Regions from separate parts of the Streptomyces sp. NPDC058758 genome, predicted to be linked through region 3. Evidence: riboswitches for the same ligand, from Rfam matches in the RefSeq annotation. Region 3 holds a riboswitch; each other region holds the start of a gene.
What was found. A riboswitch is a leader RNA that binds a small molecule or an ion and turns the genes downstream of it on or off. The one in region 3 is predicted to bind thiamine pyrophosphate.
Positions count from the first base shown of each region.

Region 1: another riboswitch for thiamine pyrophosphate. It lies ahead of thiO (glycine oxidase ThiO); the one in region 3 lies ahead of ACFW6A_RS16280 (thiamine ABC transporter substrate-binding protein).
Region 2: another riboswitch for thiamine pyrophosphate. It lies ahead of thiC (phosphomethylpyrimidine synthase ThiC); the one in region 3 lies ahead of ACFW6A_RS16280 (thiamine ABC transporter substrate-binding protein).

Region 1 is NZ_JBHYPS010000001.1:319,787-326,391, reverse strand. Features, by position in the region: gene ACFW6A_RS01495 (deoxyribonuclease IV) at 1-144, opposite strand, end outside; gene pknB (Stk1 family PASTA domain-containing Ser/Thr kinase) at 152-2,077, opposite strand; gene ACFW6A_RS01485 (thiazole synthase) at 2,180-2,974, opposite strand; gene thiS (sulfur carrier protein ThiS) at 2,980-3,180, opposite strand; gene thiO (glycine oxidase ThiO) at 3,177-4,361, opposite strand; TPP riboswitch at 4,359-4,472, opposite strand; gene ACFW6A_RS01470 (FAD-dependent oxidoreductase) at 4,556-5,779, shown strand; gene ACFW6A_RS01465 (Rv2175c family DNA-binding protein) at 5,878-6,243, shown strand; gene thiE (thiamine phosphate synthase) at 6,318-6,605, shown strand, end outside.
Region 2 is NZ_JBHYPS010000002.1:196,038-202,642, reverse strand. Features, by position in the region: gene ACFW6A_RS03765 (SsgA family sporulation/cell division regulator) at 1-340, shown strand, start outside; gene ACFW6A_RS03760 (YibE/F family protein) at 564-1,976, opposite strand; TPP riboswitch at 2,048-2,198, shown strand; gene thiC (phosphomethylpyrimidine synthase ThiC) at 2,193-3,980, shown strand; gene ACFW6A_RS03750 (hypothetical protein) at 4,110-4,742, opposite strand; gene ACFW6A_RS03745 (metallophosphoesterase) at 4,904-6,310, opposite strand.
Region 3 is NZ_JBHYPS010000011.1:99,081-105,685, reverse strand. Features, by position in the region: gene ACFW6A_RS16290 (phosphatidate cytidylyltransferase) at 1-3, shown strand, start outside; gene rlmN (23S rRNA (adenine(2503)-C(2))-methyltransferase RlmN) at 371-1,483, shown strand; TPP riboswitch at 1,513-1,622, shown strand; gene ACFW6A_RS16280 (thiamine ABC transporter substrate-binding protein) at 1,694-2,779, shown strand; gene ACFW6A_RS16275 (iron ABC transporter permease) at 2,818-4,431, shown strand; gene ACFW6A_RS16270 (ABC transporter ATP-binding protein) at 4,431-5,462, shown strand; gene ACFW6A_RS16265 (hypothetical protein) at 5,447-6,451, opposite strand; gene ACFW6A_RS16260 (Rossmann fold nucleotide-binding protein) at 6,452-6,605, opposite strand, start outside.

The sequences.
Region 1 (6,605 bases), on a different contig from region 3:
GGGGTTGCCGGTCGGGGTGGCCCAGCCGCGCGGGTTGGCGACGAAGACCTGGACGGTCTCGGCGCCCAGCTCGCGGGCGTAGCCCAGGCCGGTCGTGGCGAGACCGCCCGCCACGGGGACGTGGCCGCCGACGGGGTTGCGCATGGCTCTCTCAGATTCCCTTGATCGTGATGGTGACGGTGGAGCCCTCCGGGGCGGTCGTCCCGCCCTCGGCGGACTGGCCCGTGACCTCGTTGCCGAGGAAGGGGAAGGACTTCTCGACCTTCACCTCGAAACCGGCGTCCTCCAGTGCCGCGCGGGCCTCGTCGGTCGTCATGCCGAGGACGTCCGGGACCTCGACGGGACGCGGGCCCTTGGAGACCGTCAGGGTGACCGCGTCGCCCTTCGCGGCCCGGCTGCCCTCGGCGAGGGACTGGGCGGCGACCGAACCGGCGGCCTCGGGGGAGTGCACCCGCTCCGGCGCGACGGTGACCTTGAGCCCGGCCTCCTGGAGGGCGGCGGTGGCGTCGGCGACGGTCTCGCCGGTCACGTCGGGGACGTCGACCGGGGCGCCCTTGCTGACCACGAGGGCGACGGCCGAGTCCGGGGCCCGCTCGGTGCCCGGCTCCGGGTCGGAGCCGATCACGGCGCCCTGGGCGACGGTCGTGCTGAAGGCGGTGGAGACGACGCCGGGGGCGAGGCCCTGCTCGGTGAGGATCCGCTTGGCCTCGGCGAGCGGCTTGTTCCGCAGGTTGGGGACCTTCACGATCTCCGGGCCGCGGGAGAGGGTGAGGGTGACGGTGGCGTGGCTGCGGACCCGCTCGCCGGGCGCCGGGTCGACGGCCATCACGGTGCCGCGCTCGTACACCTCGCTGAAGGCGCGCTTCGTCGTGCCCAGCTCCAGGCCGGCGTCGGCCAGCCGCCCGGCGGCCGCCTCCTCGGTCTGGCCGAGGACGGCGGGGACCCGGGTGAACTGGCCGGCGTTGATGTACCAGACGCCGCCGCCGATGCCCAGGGCGAGCAGGACGCCGAGGACGATCAGGAGCGGGCCGCGCGGGGCCGGCCGGCGGAGGGTGCGGCGGCGCCCGCCGGGCGGCGGGGGCTCGGGGGCCGAGAGGCGGCTGGTGTGCCGCACCTCGTGCGGGTCGGCGGCCTCCGCCGCGGGCACGGGGCGGGCGATCACGCTGGTGCGGTCCTCGCCGGTGTCCCGCTGCTCGGCGCGCGCCCGGGGCGGCACCGCGTCCAGCTGCGCGTCGGTGAGCGCCGCCCGCGCCTCCCGGGCCTGGGCGAGCAGGGCCACGGCGTCGTGCGGGCGGACCTCGGGATTGCGGGCGGTCGCGGAGGCGACCAGCTCGTCCAGCTCCAGCGGCAGGCCGGGGACGGCGGCGGACGGGGCCGGCACGTCGGTGTTCAGGTGCTGGTAGAGCACCTGGGCCGGGGTGTCGCCCGAGTGGGGCTTGGCGCCCGTCAGCATCTCGTACAGCACGACGCCGCAGGCGTACACGTCGGCGCGGGTGTCGGCGGTGCCGTGCTCGATCTGCTCGGGGGCGAGGTACGAGACGGTGCCGAGGACCGCTCCGGTGGTGGCGGTCGCCGAGTTGACGGACCGGACGAGCCCGAAGTCGGCGACCTTGACCCGGCCGTCGTCCCCTATCAGCACGTTCTCCGGCTTCATGTCCCGGTGCACGAACCCGGCCCGGTGCGCGGCGCCGAGCGCGGCCAGCACCGGCTCCAGGATGTCCAGGGCGGCGCGGGGCTGGAGGGCGCCGCGCTCGCGGAGCACGTCCCGCAGGGTGCAGCCGGAGACGTACTCCATCGCCAGGTAGACGTACGCGCCCTCGGCGCCCTGGTCGAAGACGGCGACCACGTTCGGGTGCGCGAGGCGGGCGACGGACTTCGCCTCGCGGATGAACCGCTCGACGAAGACGGCGTCGGCCGCCAGGGCGGGGTGCATCACCTTGAGCGCGAGGACGCGGTCGAGGCGGGTGTCCACGGCCCGGTAGACCGTGGCCATCCCGCCGACGGCGATGCGCGCGTCGACGCGGTAGCGGCCGTCGAGCAGCCGCCCGACGAGGGGGTCCTGAAGGGTCGTGTCCACGGCGTCGAGTCTACGAGCCGGGGCGGACGCGGCCCGCCCCCCGGGGCCGACCGCAGCACGCTTGTGACGTACCCCGCGCACCCCGGCCCCGGCGGGAGGGGGTCAGAACGCGGGGCGCTCCGGGTCGAGGCGGGCGCGGCCCTCCACGGGGGAGGACGCCTCCGCGAAGTGGCGGCGGGGGATGCGGCCCGCGCGGCGGGCCAGCCGCCCGGCCTCGACCGCGTGGCGCATCGCCGAGGCCATCAGGACCGGCTCCTGCGCGCGGGTCACCGCCGAGGCGAGCATCACCGCCGCGCACCCCAGCTCCATCGCGAGCGCCGCGTCCGAGGCGGTGCCCGCGCCGGCGTCGAGGATCACCGGGACGCCGGCCCGCTCCACGATCAGCTCGAAGTTGTGCGGGTTGCGGATGCCGAGGCCGGAGCCGATGGGGGAGCCGAGCGGCATGATCGCCGCGCAGCCGACGTCCTCCAGCTTCCGGGCCAGGACCGGGTCGTCGTTGGTGTAGGGCAGGACGGTGAAGCCGTCGTCCACCAGGGTCTCGGCGGCGTCGAGGAGCTCCACCCCGTCCGGGAGGAGGGTCCGCTCGTCCGCCACCACCTCCAGCTTGACCCAGTCGGTGCCCAGCGCCTCCCGGGCGAGCCGGGCGGTGAGGACGGCCTCGCCCGCCGTGTGGCAGCCCGCCGTGTTCGGCAGCACGCGGATGCCGAGCCGGTCCAGGACGGAGAGGACCGACCCCTGCACGGTCGGGTCGAGGCGGCGCATGGCGACGGTGGTCAGCTCGGTGCCGCTGGCCGCCAGGGAGCGCTCCAGGACGTCCAGGCTGGGGGCGCCGCCGGTGCCCATGATGAGCCGGGAGGAGAACTCCGTACCGCCGAGGACGAAGGCGTCGTCGGACATCGCGCTCAGCCCCCCTGCACCGCGGTCAGCACCTCGACCCGGTCGCCGTCGGCGAGCAGCGTCGCCGCCCACTCGCCGCGCGGCACCACCGTCTCGTTGACGGCGGCGGCGACCCCGGCGGGGGCGGCGGTGAGCTCGGCGACCAGGGAGGCCAGGGAGACGGGGGCGGCGAGCGCGCGCGGCTCGCCGTTCACGGACACGTTCATGCGGGCTGCTCCTGACGTACGGGCAGAGCGGTGGGGAAACGGCGGGGGGAGAAGGGGCGCGCCTCGTCGGGGAGGGCGCCGGTGGTCAGCGCCTCCGCCATGACGTCGCCGGTGACGGGGGTGAGGAGGATCCCGTTGCGGTAGTGGCCGGTGGCCAGGTGGAGACCGGGCAGGGCGCTCGGGCCGAGCAGCGGCGCGTTGTCGGGGGAGCCGGGGCGCAGCCCGGCCAGGGTCTCGGTGAGCGGCAGCTCGGTGAGGCCGGGTACCAGTTCGTGGGCGTCGCGCAGCAGCTCGTACACCCCGCCCGCGGTCACCGTGGTGTCCCAGCCCAGCTCCTCGCTGGTGGCGCCGACGACCAGCTCGCCGTTCTCGCGCGGCACCAGGTAGACGTGGCTGCCCCGGACCACGGCCCGGACGGTGCGGGAGAGGAAGGGGGCGTACGGGGCGGGGATCCGCAGCCGCAGGACCTGGCCCTTCACCGGGCGGACCGGCGGCAGGACCGCCGGGGGCACGCCCGCCAGCCGGCCGCTGAGACTGCCGGCGGCGAGGACGGTCTGCCCGGCGGACAGCTCGGTGCCGTCGCCGAGGACGACGCCGCGCGCCCGGTCGCCGGTCACCACGAGCCGCTCCGCGAGGGCCCGGTGGAAGACCACCCCGGCCCGCTCGCAGGCGGTGAGCAGCGCGGCGGCCAGCCGGCGCGGGTCGACCTGGTGGTCGCCGTCCACCCGGAGCCCGCCGCGCACCCCGGGCGCCAGCATGGGCTCCAGGCGGCGGCACTCGCGGCCGGACAGCCAGGTGGAGGCGAGCCCGCAGCGGGCCTGGAGGGCGTGCAGTTCGCGCAGGTGGGCGCGGTCGTCGGCGTCGAGCGCCACCGCGAGGGTGCCGCAGTCGCGGTAGCCGACATCGAGGCCGGCGGCCTCCTCCAGCTCGGCGACGAAGGCCGGGTAGCGCGCGGCGGAGGCGAGGTTGAGCCCGAGCAGGGTCTCCTCGCCGTAGTGCAGTTCGGTGACCGCGGCGAGCATGCCGGCCGCGGCGCGCGCGGCGCCGCCCCCCGGCCCGGGGTCGACGACCGCGACGGTCAGCCCGCGCAGGGCCGCCCGCCAGGCCGTGACCAGGCCGATGACGCCGCCGCCGACCACGAGGACGTCGGAGCTGGTGTCGGTGCTTTCGGAAGAACGCATGGGCGTTCCCGCCCCTCCCTTCGCCGGCATGACCCGGATCAGGTTCGTACGGTCGGAGGCCGGCCAGCCTCCCTCTCAGCCCGGTGCGTCCGGGCTCCCGCGAGTGGTGTGTGCCCGCCACCCTAGCCCCCGCCGGCGGAGCGCCGCAGGGGACCTCCCTTCCTGACGATTCGTCAGATGCGTAAGGTGGACGGGTGAGCGAGCAGAAGCAGACCCAGCGGCACGTCGTGATCGTCGGCGCGGGCATGGCGGGCGTCCAGACCGCCGTCGCCCTGCGCGAGCAGGGCTTCGAGGGCCCCGTCACCCTCATCGGCGCCGAACCCCACCAGCCCTACGACCGTCCCCCGCTCTCCAAGGCCGTCCTCCTCGGCAAGGCCGAGCACTCCGCCTTCGACGTCGACTTCGAGTCCCTCGGCGTCGACCTCCGCCTCGGCCTCGACGTCACGGGCCTGCGCCCCGCCGCACGCGAGCTCGTCACCGAGGAGGGGCGCTTCCCGTACGACGTCCTCGTCCTCGCCACCGGCGCCCACCCGCTCACCCTCCCCGGCACCGAGGGCGTCCCCGGCGTCCACCTGCTGCGCACCCTCGACGACGCCGTCCGCCTCGGCCCCGTCCTGGCCGGCGGCGGCCCCGTCGTCGTGGTCGGCGCCGGCTGGATCGGCGCCGAGTTCGCCACCGCCGCCCGCGAGGCCGGCTGCGCCGTCACCGTCGTCGAGGCCGCCGCCCTCCCGCTGGCCGGCGCCCTGCCCGACGAGGTCACCACCGCCATGGCCGGCTGGTACGCCGAGAGCGGCGCCGAACTCCTCACCCACGCGCGCGTGGAGACCGTCCGGCCCGGCACCGTCGTCCTCGCCGACGGCCGCGAACTGCCCGCCGGCGCCGTCGTCGTCGGCATCGGCGCCCGCCCCGCCACCGACTGGCTCGCCGGCTCCGGCATCGCCCTCGACCCGAGCGGCGCCGTCACCGCCGACGACCGGCTGCGCACCTCCCTGCCCGACGTGTACGCGGTCGGCGACTGCGCCTCCTTCCCCTCGGCCCGCTACGGCGAGCGGCTCCTCGTCCACCACTGGGACAACGCCCTCCAGGGCCCCCGCACGGTCGCCGCCGACATCACCGGCGCCGACGGCACCGCCCCGGAGCCGTACGACCCCGTCCCGTACTTCTGGTCCGAGCAGTTCGGCCGCTTCGTCCAGTACGCCGGCCACCACGCGGGCGCCGACGCGCTGGTGCGGCGCGGCGACGCGTCCGGCGCCTCCTGGTCGGTGCTCTGGCTGCGCGGCGGGGTGCCGGTCGCGCTGCTCGCCGTCGGCCGCCCCCGCGACCTCGCCCAGGGGCGCAGGCTCATCGAGGCCGGCACCCCCCTCGACCCCGAGCGCGCCGCCGACCCGTCCGTCCCGCTGAAGTCGGCGGCCCTGTAGCGCCGCTCCGCCCGTCCGGGGGCCGGCGGCGCCCCGTACGGAGGCGGGCGGGGCGGGCCCGACTACCGGCCGCCGGTCCCGGATGGCAGGCTTGTCCCGTGACCGAGATTGACGCAAACATCGATGCTCTCGTCCCCGCCTGGCTCTACCTCCCCGACATCGCGGAGATGCTCGGCGTCGAGGTGACGCGGGTGCGGCAGCTGGTGAAGGAGGGCCAGCTGATCGCCGTGCGCCGCGGCGAGAACAACGCCCTCCAGGTACCCGCCGCCTTCATCCAGGACGACAAGGTCGTCAAGGGCCTCGCCGGCACCCTGACGCTCCTGCGGGACGACGGCTTCTCCGACGAGGAGATGCTGGAGTGGCTCTTCACCGCGGACCCGACCCTGCCCGGCACCCCCGCGCAGGCCCTCGGCGAGAATCGCGGCACGGAGGTGAAGCGCCGGGCGCAGGCGCTCGCCCTCTGAACCACCGGACCACCACCGCCGGTGCCGCGGCCCCGCGCCGCGGCACCGGCGCCACCCGACGGGGGGAACCCACCATGCCCACGCCTCGCGAGCGGCTCGCCGACGCCCGGCTCTACCTGTGCACCGACGCCCGGAAGCGCCAGGGCGACCTGCCCGCCTTCCTCGACGCCGTGCTCTCCTCCGGCGTGGACGTCGTGCAGCTCCGCGACAAGGGCATGGAGGCCGGCGAGGAGCTGGAGCACCTCGCCGTCCTCGCCGACGCCTGCCGCCGCCACGGCAAGCTCCTCGCCGTGAACGACCGGGCCGACGTCGCCCACGCCATCGGCTCCGACGTCCTCCACCTCGGCCAGGGCGACCTGCCC
Region 2 (6,605 bases), on a different contig from region 3:
CTACGCGGTGCGGATGACCTTCCACCTCCCCGGAGACGCGCCCGTGACCTGGGCGTTCGGTCGAGAGCTGCTGCTCGACGGGATCAACCGCCCGAGCGGCGACGGCGACGTCCACATCGCCCCGACCGACCCCGAGGGCCTGTCGGACGTCTCCATCCGTCTCCAGGTGGGCGGCGACCGCGCCCTCTTCCGCGCCAGCGCCCCGCCGCTCGTCGCCTTCCTCGACCGCACGGACAAGCTCGTCCCGCTCGGTCAGGAGCAGACACTGGGCGACTTCGAGGACAGCCTGGAGGCCGCGCTCGGCCGGATCCTCGCCGAGGAGAGCGCCGGACCCGCCTGACCGCGCACGCTCCGTCCGGCTGACGCCGGCGCCCGCCCCGTACGCCCGACCCGAACCGCCCCGCTCGCGCACGGCCGTCGTCCGGCCCCGCCCGCGTACGGCTGCCGTCAGGCCCCGCTCGCGCACGGCCGCCGAACCGCCCCGCCCGCGTACGGCCGCGGAACGGCCCGCCCGGGTGTCGCCGCCGACAGGGACCGCGTCCCGTACGGCCGCCGCGCGCCCGTCACTTCGCGCGGCGCCGCCGCCCGCCGCGGCCCGCCGTCCGGACGCCGGTCTCCTCGGACGGGCGGTCGGCGGACACCACCAGTGCCGCGAGCGCCGTCGTGACCGGCACCGAGGCCACCAGGCCGATCGAGCCGACCAGGGTCCGGACGATCTCCTCCGCCACCAGCTCGCTGTTGGCCACCGTCCCCATGCTGCTCTGCGCGATGGTGAAGAGCAGGAGCAGCGGAAGCGCGGCACCGGCGTAGGCCAGGACCAGCGTGTTGACCACCGAGGCGATGTGGTCGCGGCCGATCCGGATGCCGGCCCGGTAGAGCGCGCGCGGCCCCATGCCCGGGTCGGCCTGGTGGAGTTCCCAGACCGCCGAGGTCTGGGTCACGGTGACGTCGTCGAGGACACCGAGCGAACCGATGATCACACCGGCCAGCAGCAGGCCGGACATGTCGATCTCCGGGTAGAGGCCGTGGATCAGCCCGGTGTAGTCGTCGGTGTTGCCGCTGAGCGAGGCCCAGCCGATGAAGAAGGAACCGAGCAGGCCGATCAGCAGCAGCGAGATCAGCGTGCCGAGGACGGCGACCGAGGTGCGCGCGGAGAGGCCGTGACACATGTAGAGCGCGAGCAGCATGATCGCGCTCGACCCGACCACGGCCACGACCAGCGGGTTCGAACCCTCCAGGATCGCGGGCAGGATGAAGAGCGTGAGCACCAGGAAGCTCGCCGCGAGCGCGATCAGCGCCATCACGCCCCGCAGCCGTCCGACGAGCACGACCGCGAGCGCGAAGATGCCGGCGAGGACCGCCATCGGCACCTTGCGGTTCACGTCCGTCACCGAGTACTGCAGGTCCTTCGGTGCGTCGGGGGCGTAGGCGACCACCACGCCCTGGCCCTCGTCCAGTTGGCGAGGCGCGTCCGGCTGGACGATCTCGGTGAACCGCCGCCCCTGGTCCGGGCCGCTGGTGACCTCGATCGTCGCCTTCTCGCACTGCCCCTGCTGGCCGTTGACCGCCTCGCGGCCCTGCGGGGTCGAGGTGTCGCCGGTGGGCGGCACCTGCGCGGCGTTCACGTCCTTGCAGTCCACCTGCTCGACCGCCACGACCTTGCCCTGCTCGGTCTGCCGGTCGAAGCCGACGCCGGTCCGCTCGTGCGCCGGCGTGCCGCCGGGCCAGAGCACCACGAGGCCGACGACCACGGCGGTGGCGAAGGGGATGAGGACGGCCGCGATGACTCTTCGCAGATGGCGGGAGACGGGTGCGGCGGGCCCGTGGCTGTGGCTGTGGCTGTGCCCGTGCCTGGAACCGTGCCCCGGGTCGTGGCCGTGACCAGCGCCGTGAGCAGCGCCGTTGCCGGAGCCGTGCCCGTGCCCGTGCCCGTGCTCGTGGCCGTGCGGATCGGGGGTCTGCTGCGAGGAAGTCACCGCCCGATCATCGCAAGAACGGCGGGGGCCCACTGTTCAGCACGCCAGGGAGGGCGCTAGCCTCGTGACACCTTTGCACACGCGGGAGCTCGGAGCACCGGGCTGAGAGGGCGCTGATCACCGTACGCGCGTACTGACTGACGTACGTACGGGAGGAGGCTGCGCCGACCGCCGAACCTGTTACCGGGTAATGCCGGCGTAGGGAGATTCGGTCTCATGACCATTCAGGACGCACGCACGCCTGCCTCCGACCAGAAGGACCCGAACGGCGCGCGCACGCCGGGCTGGCACAAGGGGTACGTCGAGGGCTCCCGCCCCGACCTCCGGGTGCCGGTCCGCCAGGTGCACCTCACCAACGGCAAGGACGTGACGCTGTACGACACGTCCGGTCCGTACACCGACCCCGCGGTCGACACCGACGTCCGCCGGGGCCTGCTCCCGCTCCGCGAGAACTGGATCATCGCGCGCGGCGACACCGAGGAGTACGCGGGCCGGCCGGTCCGCCCCGAGGACGACGGCATCAAGCACACCTCGCCGCGCGGCGGCGGGCTGAAGAACCTCGACGCGGTCTTCCCCGGCCGCCCGCGGCTGCCCCGTCGCGGCCGCGCCGGGCAGGCCGTGACCCAGCTCGCGTACGCCCGCCGCGGGGAGGTCACCCCGGAGATGGAGTACGTGGCGATCCGGGAGAACGTCTCCCCCGAGGTCGTCCGCGAGGAGATCGCGGCGGGTCGCGCGGTGCTGCCCGCCAACGTCAACCACCCCGAGATCGAGCCGATGATCATCGGCAAGCGGTTCCTGGTGAAGGTCAACGCCAACATCGGCAACTCCGCCGTCACCTCCTCCATCGAGGAGGAGGTGGAGAAGATGACCTGGGCGACCCGCTGGGGCGCCGACACGGTCATGGACCTGTCCACCGGCCGCAACATCCACACCACCCGCGAGTGGGTGCTGCGCAACTCCCCGGTGCCGATCGGCACCGTGCCGCTCTACCAGGCCCTGGAGAAGGTCGACGGCAAGGCCGAGGAGCTGACCTGGGAGATCTACAAGGACACGGTCATCGAGCAGGCCGAGCAGGGCGTGGACTACATGACCGTGCACGCCGGCGTGCTCCTGCCGTACGTGCCGCTCACCGCGCGCCGCAAGACCGGCATCGTCTCGCGCGGCGGCTCGATCATGGCGGCCTGGTGCCTCGCGCACCACAAGGAGAACTTCCTCTACACGCACTTCGAGGAGCTCTGCGAGATCCTCGCCGCGTACGACGTCACCTACTCGCTCGGCGACGGACTGCGGCCCGGCTCGATCGCCGACGCCAACGACGACGCCCAGTTCGCGGAGCTGCGCACGCTCGGCGAGCTGAACACGATCGCCAAGCGGCACAACGTGCAGACGATGATCGAGGGCCCGGGCCACGTCCCGATGCACAAGATCAAGGAGAACATCGACCTCCAGCAGGAGATCTGCGAGGAGGCGCCGTTCTACACCCTCGGCCCGTTGACCACGGACGTCGCGCCCGCGTACGACCACATCACCTCCGGCATCGGCGCGGCGATGATCGCCTGGTGGGGCACGGCGATGCTCTGCTACGTCACGCCCAAGGAGCACCTGGGTCTGCCGAACCGCGACGACGTGAAGACCGGCGTCATCACGTACAAGATCGCGGCGCACGCGGCGGACCTCGCCAAGGGCCACCCGGGCGCCCAGGAGTGGGACGACGCGCTCTCCGACGCGCGCTTCGAGTTCCGCTGGGAGGACCAGTTCAACCTGGCCCTCGACCCGGACACCGCCCGCGAGTTCCACGACGAGACGCTGCCGGCGGAGCCCGCGAAGACGGCTCACTTCTGCTCGATGTGCGGCCCGAAGTTCTGCTCGATGAAGATCTCCCAGGACATCCGCCGCGAGCACGGCGGTGACCTGAAGAAGGAGGAGATCGAGGCCGGCATGGCCGAGAAGTCGGCGGAGTTCGCGGCCTCCGGCAACCGGGTCTACCTGCCGCTGGCCGAGTAGCCGCCGGTCGTACGGGACGTGCCCCGGCCCGCGGTCCACGGGGGGATCGCGGGCCGGGGTGTCTCCGGGGCGTGCCCGGGACGTCTCCGGGGCCGTGCCCGGGGCGGGTCGGGGCCGGGTCGGGGTGGGTCAGACGGGCGGGGGCGGGGGGCCGGGGTCGGTGGTGGCGGTGAGAGCGGCCTGGAGGAAGGGGATGACACCGCGTTCCAGGAGGGCTTCACGCCAGTCGGCGCGGGCCCGGGTGAGTTCGTCGTCGGGGGCACCGGACTCGGCGGGGCTGTTGCGGAGGGCCGTCAGGAGGAGGCCGGCGCCGGCGCAGAGCAGTCCGGCGGCGGCGAGGGCGCCGAACATCAGGCCCGCGGTGAGCAGGGTGGCGCCGAGGGCGGCGTCCGGGGCGAACAGGTGGACCGCGGCGCCGACCAGGAGGAAGATCGCGGCCGCCGTGCCGGCGAGCACCGGGACGAGGACGGTGAGGACCGCGACGGCGCCCGGTGACTCGTCTGGGTCGGGGGTCCGGGGGCGGTTGGAGGCGGCGCGGTGCTCTTCGCGCACCTTGGTGAAGTGCTCGTACTCGCTCGCCGCCGCCGCGGTGATCAGCGCCGTCGCGTTCAGTGCCATCACGCGGAGCTGGGCGGCCGTCAGCCGCGTGCCCGCACCGGCGAGTTCCGGCCGTTCCGGTGCGGTGCGCAGTGCGTCGTCGAGGAGCCGCTCGTACTCGGCGCGGTCCTCGGTCAGCAGGTGCGGAGCCACGTTCATGTGCATCCCCCGATGCTCGATGGGCCGGGACCGGCCGTGGAGAACGGCGGTCCGGGCGGAAGCGGAGGAGAGCCTGCCTAGCTGGGGAGAACGATGGTAGGGCCGTGACCGTGCGCGCTGACAGGGGGTTTCCGGAATTCGCCTGCCCCGGATGCGCAGGGTGAGAGTCAGTCCGCCAGCGGGAGTTGGACCACCAGCAGCTTTCCGGCCATGGTGACCCCGCCGTCCATGGCGATGGCGAGCCCGTCGGCGTAGACGTGCGGACCGTCGACGGCCGGGCGGGAGTCCTCCTCGCCGTCCTCCGTGCCCACCTGGCCGAGGAGGTACGGGATCGGGCTGTGGCCGTGGACGATCCGGGAGCCTCCGTAGGTGCCGAGCAGCTCCTGGACGGCCTGGGGTCCGCCCTCGTCGCGGAAGGCGAAGCGCTTGGTGAACTTCCGGAAGAGGTCCCAGACCTCGTCGGCGTCGTTGCGCCGGATGATCTCGTGGACCGTCTCGTTGACGTCCTCGATGGTCTGGCCGTAGTCGAGGTACGCGGTGGTGTCCGAGTGCAGCAGCAGGTGGCCGTCCTCGTGGACGACGGCGTCGAGCCGGGACATCCACTGGAGGTGGACGTCCTGGAGGCGGTCCATGTCGTGCTTCTGCCCGCCGTTGAGCAGCCAGGCGGCCTGGAAGGTGGCGGTGCCGGCCCCGGAGTTGACCGGGGTGTCGCCGAAGCGCTTGGCGCCGATGAGGAGCAGCTCGTGGTTGCCCATGAGGGCCTTGCAGTAGCCGCCGGCGGCGGCGGCCTCGGCGGAGAGCCGCATGACGAGGTCGATGACGCCGATGCCGTCGGGGCCGCGGTCCGTGAAGTCGCCCAGGAACCACAGGCGGGCGTTGCCCGCGGCCCAGCCGCCGTTCTCGTCGACGAGGCCCTGGGCGCGCAGGGCGGCGACGAGTTCGTCGAGGTAGCCGTGGACGTCGCCGACGACGTAGAGCGGGCCGGGGCCGTCGCCGGTGGGGACGGGAGCGGGCGCGGCGGCCGCGGCGACGGGGACCTGGAGGGTGTCGCCGCGCTGGATGACCGGGAGGTCGCGCTCGGTCGGGGTGTAGCCGTCAGGGAAGTCACCGGGGTAGCCGTCGCCGGGGTGGGGCGCGGCGGCGTGTGCGGCGGGGGCGTGTGCGGCGGCGTGCCCGGTGGTGCCGTGGCCGGTGGGGGCGGGTGCGGCGGCGGGGTGGCCGGTGGGGTGCCCGGGGGTGGTGTGCCCAGTGGGGCCGTGGTCGGTGGCGCGCGTGGTGGCGTGCCCGGTGGCCAGGGGGGCTCCGGGAGCGGCCGGTTCGCGGTACGCGGCGGGTTCGGGGCGTGCCGGCGGCTCGGAGTACGCGGCGGGCTCGGGGCGCGCGGGCGGCTCCGGGAACGTGACCGGTTCGGGGTACGCGGCCGGGCGGGTGCCCAGGTGGAGTGTGGGATCGGCCGGTGCGGCGGGCGGCTCGGCCGGGTGGCCCTGCACGGGCACCCGGGCGTACGGGGGTACGCGGAAGTCACGCAATGTCGCCGTGCGCTCCACGGGATCCTGACCGGCCCCCTGAGTCATCGACCCCTCCACCACCGTCGCGATGCCCTGCACATCGCGGACCGGCCTGGTCGGGGGGTCCGCGGTGTCGTGCGCCCATCATAGGAATGAGGGTCCGCCTGTGTGACGCACCAGGGGTGGTGAATCCGGGTTCGCTCCGGGTTCACCGGTTGTTTCGCCCGAATTGAGAAGGTCCAGTCCAGGGTTGGGTCCGGTGGGGTGGCCGGTTTCGCCGTCTCCGCCCACGGGCAGGGGTGGGATGGCGCTCGTTCTTCCGGTCGTGGAGGGGCGCACGCGGGTCGTGCGCGGAATCGCG
Region 3 (6,605 bases):
TGACCGGGCCGGGCGGGGCCTGTTCGTCGGGGTCGGCTGCCCGGCCACGGCGCCACGCGGCGGAGCCGCACATCGACACAGCATGGACCGGCTCGACTCGCTCCTGCCGACCGCGCCGGTGGTGTGGCTGCTGCTGGCGCTGTTCGTCGGCACGGGCTGACCGGGCGGGGGCTGCCGCTCGCGCTCTTCGGCGGAGCGGGTTGACGGGCAGCGGGTACTCTGGAAGGGCTCGGGGCGTGTGTCCCGGGCCCTTTCGTCGTCCTCGCCACCGCGGGGACGGGTCCAGTGAGGTCGCTCCGGCACCGCAGTGCCGTGCCCCCGCCGTCGCGGGACGTTCCGACCTCGTGCCTGTTTGAGGAGAGACGCCGCCGTGGCTCGTCCGGCCCCCGGAGAACTCACTTTCGTCGCCCCGCGCGGAGCCAAGAAGCCGCCGCGGCACCTTGCCGACCTCTCGCCCGCCGAGCGGAAGGAGGCCGTCGCCGCGATCGGCGAGAAGCCCTTCCGCGCCAAGCAGCTGTCGACGCACTACTTCGCGCGCTACGCGCACGACCCCGCCGAGTGGACGGACATCCCGGCCGCCTCGCGGGAGAAGCTGGCCGGGGAACTGCTGCCCGACCTGATGTCGGTGGTGCGGCACATCTCCTGCGACGACGACACCACCCGCAAGACCCTGTGGCGGCTGCACGACGGCACGCTCGTCGAGTCCGTCCTGATGCGCTACCCGGACCGGGTGACGATGTGCATCTCCTCGCAGGCCGGCTGCGGCATGAACTGCCCGTTCTGCGCGACCGGCCAGGCCGGACTCGACCGGAACCTGTCGACCGCCGAGATCGTGCACCAGATCGTCGACGGCATGCGCGCGCTCCGCGACGGCGAGGTCCCCGGCGGGCCCGCGCGGCTGTCGAACATCGTCTTCATGGGCATGGGCGAGCCGCTCGCCAACTACAAGCGGGTCGTCGGCGCCATCCGCCGGCTCACCGACCCCGAGCCCGACGGCCTCGGCCTGTCGCAGCGCGGGATCACCGTCTCCACCGTCGGGCTCGTCCCGGCGATGCTGCGCTTCGCCGACGAGGGCTTCAAGTGCCGCCTCGCCGTCTCCCTGCACGCCCCCGACGACGAGCTGCGCGACACCCTGGTGCCGGTGAACACCCGCTGGAAGGTGCGGGAGGTGCTGGACGCCGCCTGGGAGTACGCGGAGAAGTCCGGTCGCCGGATCTCCATCGAGTACGCCCTCATCCGGGACATCAACGACCAGGCGTGGCGCGGCGACCTGCTCGGCAAGCTGCTCAAGGGCAAGCGCGTGCACGTCAACCTGATCCCGCTGAACCCGACGCCGGGCTCGAAGTGGACCGCCTCCCGCCCGGAGGACGAGAAGGCGTTCGTCGACGCGATCGCCCGGCACGGCGTGCCGGTGACCGTCCGCGACACCCGCGGCCAGGAGATCGACGGCGCCTGTGGACAGCTGGCGGCCTCCGAACGCTGACCTTGTACCCTGTGCTCGAACACACCTGCATATTCCGACAGGGGAGCGCCACAGCGCTGAGAGTGCGGTAACCGTAGACCGCAGACCCTCTGAACCTCGCCCAGGTCATTCTGGGTAGGAAGTTCGGTCGTAACTCGAGCTGTTGCGCCCTGCCCACCTCCGGGTGGGCGGGGCCGCGTCTCCTTCTGGTCCCACCCAGGAGGACAACACATGAACACCAGGAAGGCCGCCGCCGTCGCGCTGGCCGCGGCGCTCGGCGTCACCGGCCTCGCCGCCTGCTCCACGGAGGACGCCCGCGAGGCCGCGGGCAAGTCCGGCGAGCCCGCGCCGAAGACCGTGACCCTCGTGAGCCACGACTCCTTCAACGCCTCGAAGGAGGTGCTGGCGGAGTTCACGAAGCAGACCGGCTTCACCGTGAAGGTGCTGAAGGCCGGCGACGCGGGCGAGGCCGTCAACAAGGAGATCCTGACCAAGGGCTCCCCGCAGGGCGACGTCTTCTTCGGCGTCGACAACACCCTGCTCTCCCGCGCCGTCGACAACGGCATCTTCGTGACGTACGAGGCGAAGGGCCTGGACCGGGTCCCGGACGCCCTCAAGCTCGACAAGCGGGTCACCCCGATCGACACCGGCGACATCTGCGTCAACTACGACAAGAAGTACTTCGCGGACAGGAAGCTGGCGCCGCCGCAGACCTTCGACGACCTGGCGAAGCCCGAGTACAAGGACCTCCTCGTGGTGGAGAACCCCGAGCGGTCCTCCCCGGGCCTCGGCTTCCTCCTCGGCACCGTCGCGAAGTACGGCGACGCGGGCTGGCAGGAGTACTGGTCGAAGCTGAAGGCGAACGGCGTGAAGACCGTCGACAGCTGGGAGCTCGCCTACAACCAGGAGTTCTCCGGCTCGGCCGGCGGCAAGGAGGCCAAGGGCGACCGCCCGCTGGTCGTCTCCTACGCCTCCAGCCCGCCGGTCGAGGTGCTGTACGCCGAGCCGCAGCCGAAGGAGGCCCCCACCGGGGTGTCCACCGGCACCTGCTTCCGGCAGATCGAGTTCGCGGGCCTGCTGGACGGGGCGAAGAACCCCGAGGGCGGCAGGGCGCTGATCGACTTCCTGCTCTCGAAGACGTTCCAGGACGACATGCCGCTCCAGATGTTCGTGAACCCGGTGGCGAAGGACGCGACCCTGCCGGAGCTGTTCACGAAGCACGGCGTGGTCGTCGGGAAGCCGGAGACGATGGAGCCGGAGAGGATCGCCGAGAAGCGCGAGGCGTGGATCCAGCAGTGGTCGTCGCTCCTCAAGTGAGGCGCGACGTGAAGGGGAGCGCGGCGCGGCTGGGCCTGATGGCCCTGCCCGTCGCGTTCTTCGCGTTCTTCTTCGCCTGGCCCGTCGTGTCGATCGTCGAGCGCGGGCTGCGGCCCGACGGCGCCTGGGACCCCGGCGCGATCGGGAGGATGCTGGGCCGCTCCGACATCCTCGACGTGCTCGGCTTCACCGTCTGGCAGGCGGCCGCCTCCACCGGGCTCACGCTGCTGGTGGCGCTGCCGGGGGCGTACGTCTTCGCCCGCTTCGACTTCCCCGGCAAGGGGGCGCTGCGGGCGGTCGTGACCGTGCCGTTCGTGCTGCCCACGGTGCTGGTCGGCACCGCCTTCCTGGCCCTGGTGGGCCGGGGCGGCTTCACCGACGCGCTGTGGGGGCTGCGGCTCGACACCTCCGTGTGGGCGATCCTCCTCGCGCACGTCTTCTTCAACTACGCGGTCGTCGTCCGGACCGTCGGCGGGCTGTGGGCGCAGCTCGACCCGCGCCAGGAGGAGGCGGCCCGGGTGCTCGGCGCGTCCCGGTGGCGGGCGTGGCGGGCGGTGACGCTGCCCGCCCTGGTGCCCGCGGTGTCGGCGGCGGCGCTGATGGTCTTCCTGTTCACGTTCACGTCGTTCGGCGTCGTGCAGATCCTCGGCGGGGACGCGTACACGACGCTGGAGGCGGAGATCTACCGGCAGACGGCCCGGCTGCTCGACCTGCGGACGGCGGCCGTGCTGACGCTCGTGCAGTTCGCGGCGGTCGGCGCGATCCTCGCGGTGCACGCCCGGACGGTGCGGCGGCGCGAGACGGCGCTGCGGCTGGTCCCCCCGGAGCTGACCGCGCGCCGGCCGCGCGGCTTCGGCCAGTGGGCGCTGCTCGGCGGGGTGCTGGCCTCGGTGGCGGTGCTGATCCTGCTGCCGCTGGGCGTGCTCGTGGAGCGTTCCTTCGCCACGCCGGAGGGGTACGGGCTGCGCTACTACCGGGCGCTCGGCTCGCTCGACGAGGCCGGGACGTTCCTGGTGCCGCCGCTGGCGGCGGTCGGGAACTCGCTGCGGTACGCGGTCGCGGCCACGGCGATCGCGGTGGTCGTCGGCGGGCTCGCGGCGGCGGCGCTGACCCGGCGGGCCGGACGCCTGGTGCGGGGCTTCGACGCGCTGCTGATGCTGCCGCTCGGGGTCTCGGCGGTGACGGTCGGCTTCGGCTTCCTGATCACGCTGGACGAGCCGCCGTTCGACCTGCGGGCCAGCTGGATCCTCGTACCGCTCGCGCAGGCGCTGGTCGGCGTGCCCTTCGTCGTACGCACGATGCTGCCGGTGCTGCGGGCGGTGGACCAGCGGCTGCGGGAGGCGGCGGCGGTGCTCGGCGCGTCGCCGTGGCGGGCCTGGCGGGAGGTGGACCTGCCGCTGGTGCGGCGGGCGCTGCTGATCGCGGCCGGGTTCGCCTTCGCGGTGTCGCTGGGCGAGTTCGGCGCGACGGTCTTCATCGCCCGGCCCGACAACCCGACGCTGCCGGTGGCGGTGGCGCGGCTGCTGGGCCGGCCGGGCGAGCTCAACTACGGGCAGGCGATGGCCCTGTCGACGATTCTGATGGTGGTGTGCGCGGTGTCCCTGCTGCTGCTCGAACGGCTGCGGACCGACCGGACCACCGGGGAGTTCTGATGCTGACCCTTGAGGGAGCGACCGTACGGTTCGGGGCGCGGCCGGTCCTCGACGCGGTGGACCTGTCGGTCGCCGAGCACGAGATCGTGTGCGTGCTGGGGCCGAGCGGCTCCGGCAAGTCGACGCTGCTGCGGGCCGTCGCCGGGCTCCAGGCGCTGGACGCCGGCCGGGTGCTGCTGGCCGGCGCCGACCAGGCGGGGGTGCCGGTGCACCGGCGCGGGGTGGGCCTGATGTTCCAGGACCACCAGCTCTTCCCGCAGCAGGACGTCGCCGGGAACGTGGCCTTCGGACCGCGGATGCACGGCGTGCCGAAGGGCGAGCGGGGCGCGCGGGTCGAGGCGCTGCTCGACCTGGTCGGACTGCCGGGCGCGGGCCGGCGGGCGGTGGCCTCGCTGTCCGGCGGCGAGCAGCAGCGGGTGGCGCTGGCGAGGGCGCTGGCCCCCCGGCCCCGGCTGCTGATGCTGGACGAGCCCCTGGGGCAGCTGGACCGGGGGCTGCGGGAGCGGCTCGTGGTGGAGCTGCGGGAGCTGTTCGGGCGGCTCGGGACGACGGTCCTGGCCGTCACCCACGACCAGGGGGAGGCGTTCGCGCTCGCGGACCGGGTGGTGGTCATGCGGGACGGCCGGATCGTGCGGTCGGGCACGCCGGTGGAGGTGTGGCAGCGGCCGGGCTCGGAGTTCGTGGCCCGCTTCCTGGGCTTCGAGAACGTCGTCCCGGCGACGGTGTCCGGGACGGTGGCGCAGACGGCGTGGGGCCGGATCCCCGTCCCGGAGGATTCCCCCCGGGGGCAGCGGACGCTGCTGGTGCGTCCGGCGGGCATCCGGGTGGCCGCCGAGGGCCTGACCTGCCGGGTCGCGTCCCGCACCTTCCGCGGCCATCACGTCTCGGTCGTCCTGCACCCGCCGGACGGCCCGCCGCTGGAGGCGGAGTTCCCGCTGCGCGGCCTGCCGGAAGTGGGCACGGAGGTGACGGTGGCCTTCGAAGCGGAGGAGGTCGTGGTGCTGGACGGGGACGGTCAGAGCCGGTCGTAGAGGGCGCGGAGCCAGGGGCGGCGGACCTCGGGCATGCGGGACAGGGTCCTGCGGAGCGTGCGGTGGTCGGGGCGGAAGGGGTACCCGGGGCGGGCCGGGTGGGGGTAGTCGTCGCGGACGACCTGGGCCGGCAGCGTCCCCGACACCGGTGTCGGGGAGGTCTCCCCGGGGCCCGTCAGCCAGGCCCAGACGGGTGCGGGAAGCGGGACGGCGACCGCGTCCCCGGGGGGCCGCCAGGGCTCTCCGGTCCGTCGGTCGGCGGGGACGAGGACGATGTCGGCGTCCGTGCCGGGCAGGCCGGGGCCGGCCTGCCCGACGGTCAGTGAGGGCGGCCCGGCCGGGAGCAGCCGCTCGACGGCCCGGCCGAACATCACGGTCGGCAGGCCGGTGGGGAGGGCCAGGGGCCGGCCGCCGGAGGCGGCCAGCAGCCGGGCGAGGGCGGTTCCGGCCCCGGCCGTCCAGCGGATGTCCCAGTGGCCCTCCGGGTCGACCGGGGGCAGCGGCCGGACCGGGGCGGCCGGCGGAGAGCCGCCGAGGGGCCGCGGGGCGACGGCCCCGGGGTCGTACCGGACCGTCTGCCAGACGCCGCAGTCGTCCTCGCGGAAGCCGACGCCGAGACCGCAGCCGGCGCACAGCAGGCTGGGTTCGTCACCGGCGACGATGCCGAGGCAGGAGTCGCCGGACCGCTCGGGCAGCAGCCGGGTGCCGCGGGTGTCGCCGGGGGAGAGGACGAGCACGTTCCGGGGGCCGGTGGCGAGGGGCCACAGGGGCGCGTACACCCCGAGGTCCGCGGCCTCGGACGGGTCCATGTCCTCCCGGCGCCGCCACGGCCGGCCCCACGGGTCGGGGTCGACGGCGTAGGTCCCCGGCTCCATGAGCGCGGGCATCCACACGTGGTGGACCGAGGCGTGGGCCTCCGGGGGTAGTGCCACTCGCTCCACCGGTGCCGACAGCTCCGCCCCGCAGCCGGCGCACACGAGTACGTCCACCTACGCGGCCCCCAGGCGCGCCAGTGCCGCCGGGGCCTCGTCGACGGAGTCGACGAGGGTGATGCGGGTGGCCATCGGGCGGCCTTCGGCGAGGGTCCGCAGGAGGGGCCAGGCGGGAAGGCGGGTGGTCCAGTGGGCGCGGTCGACGAGGACC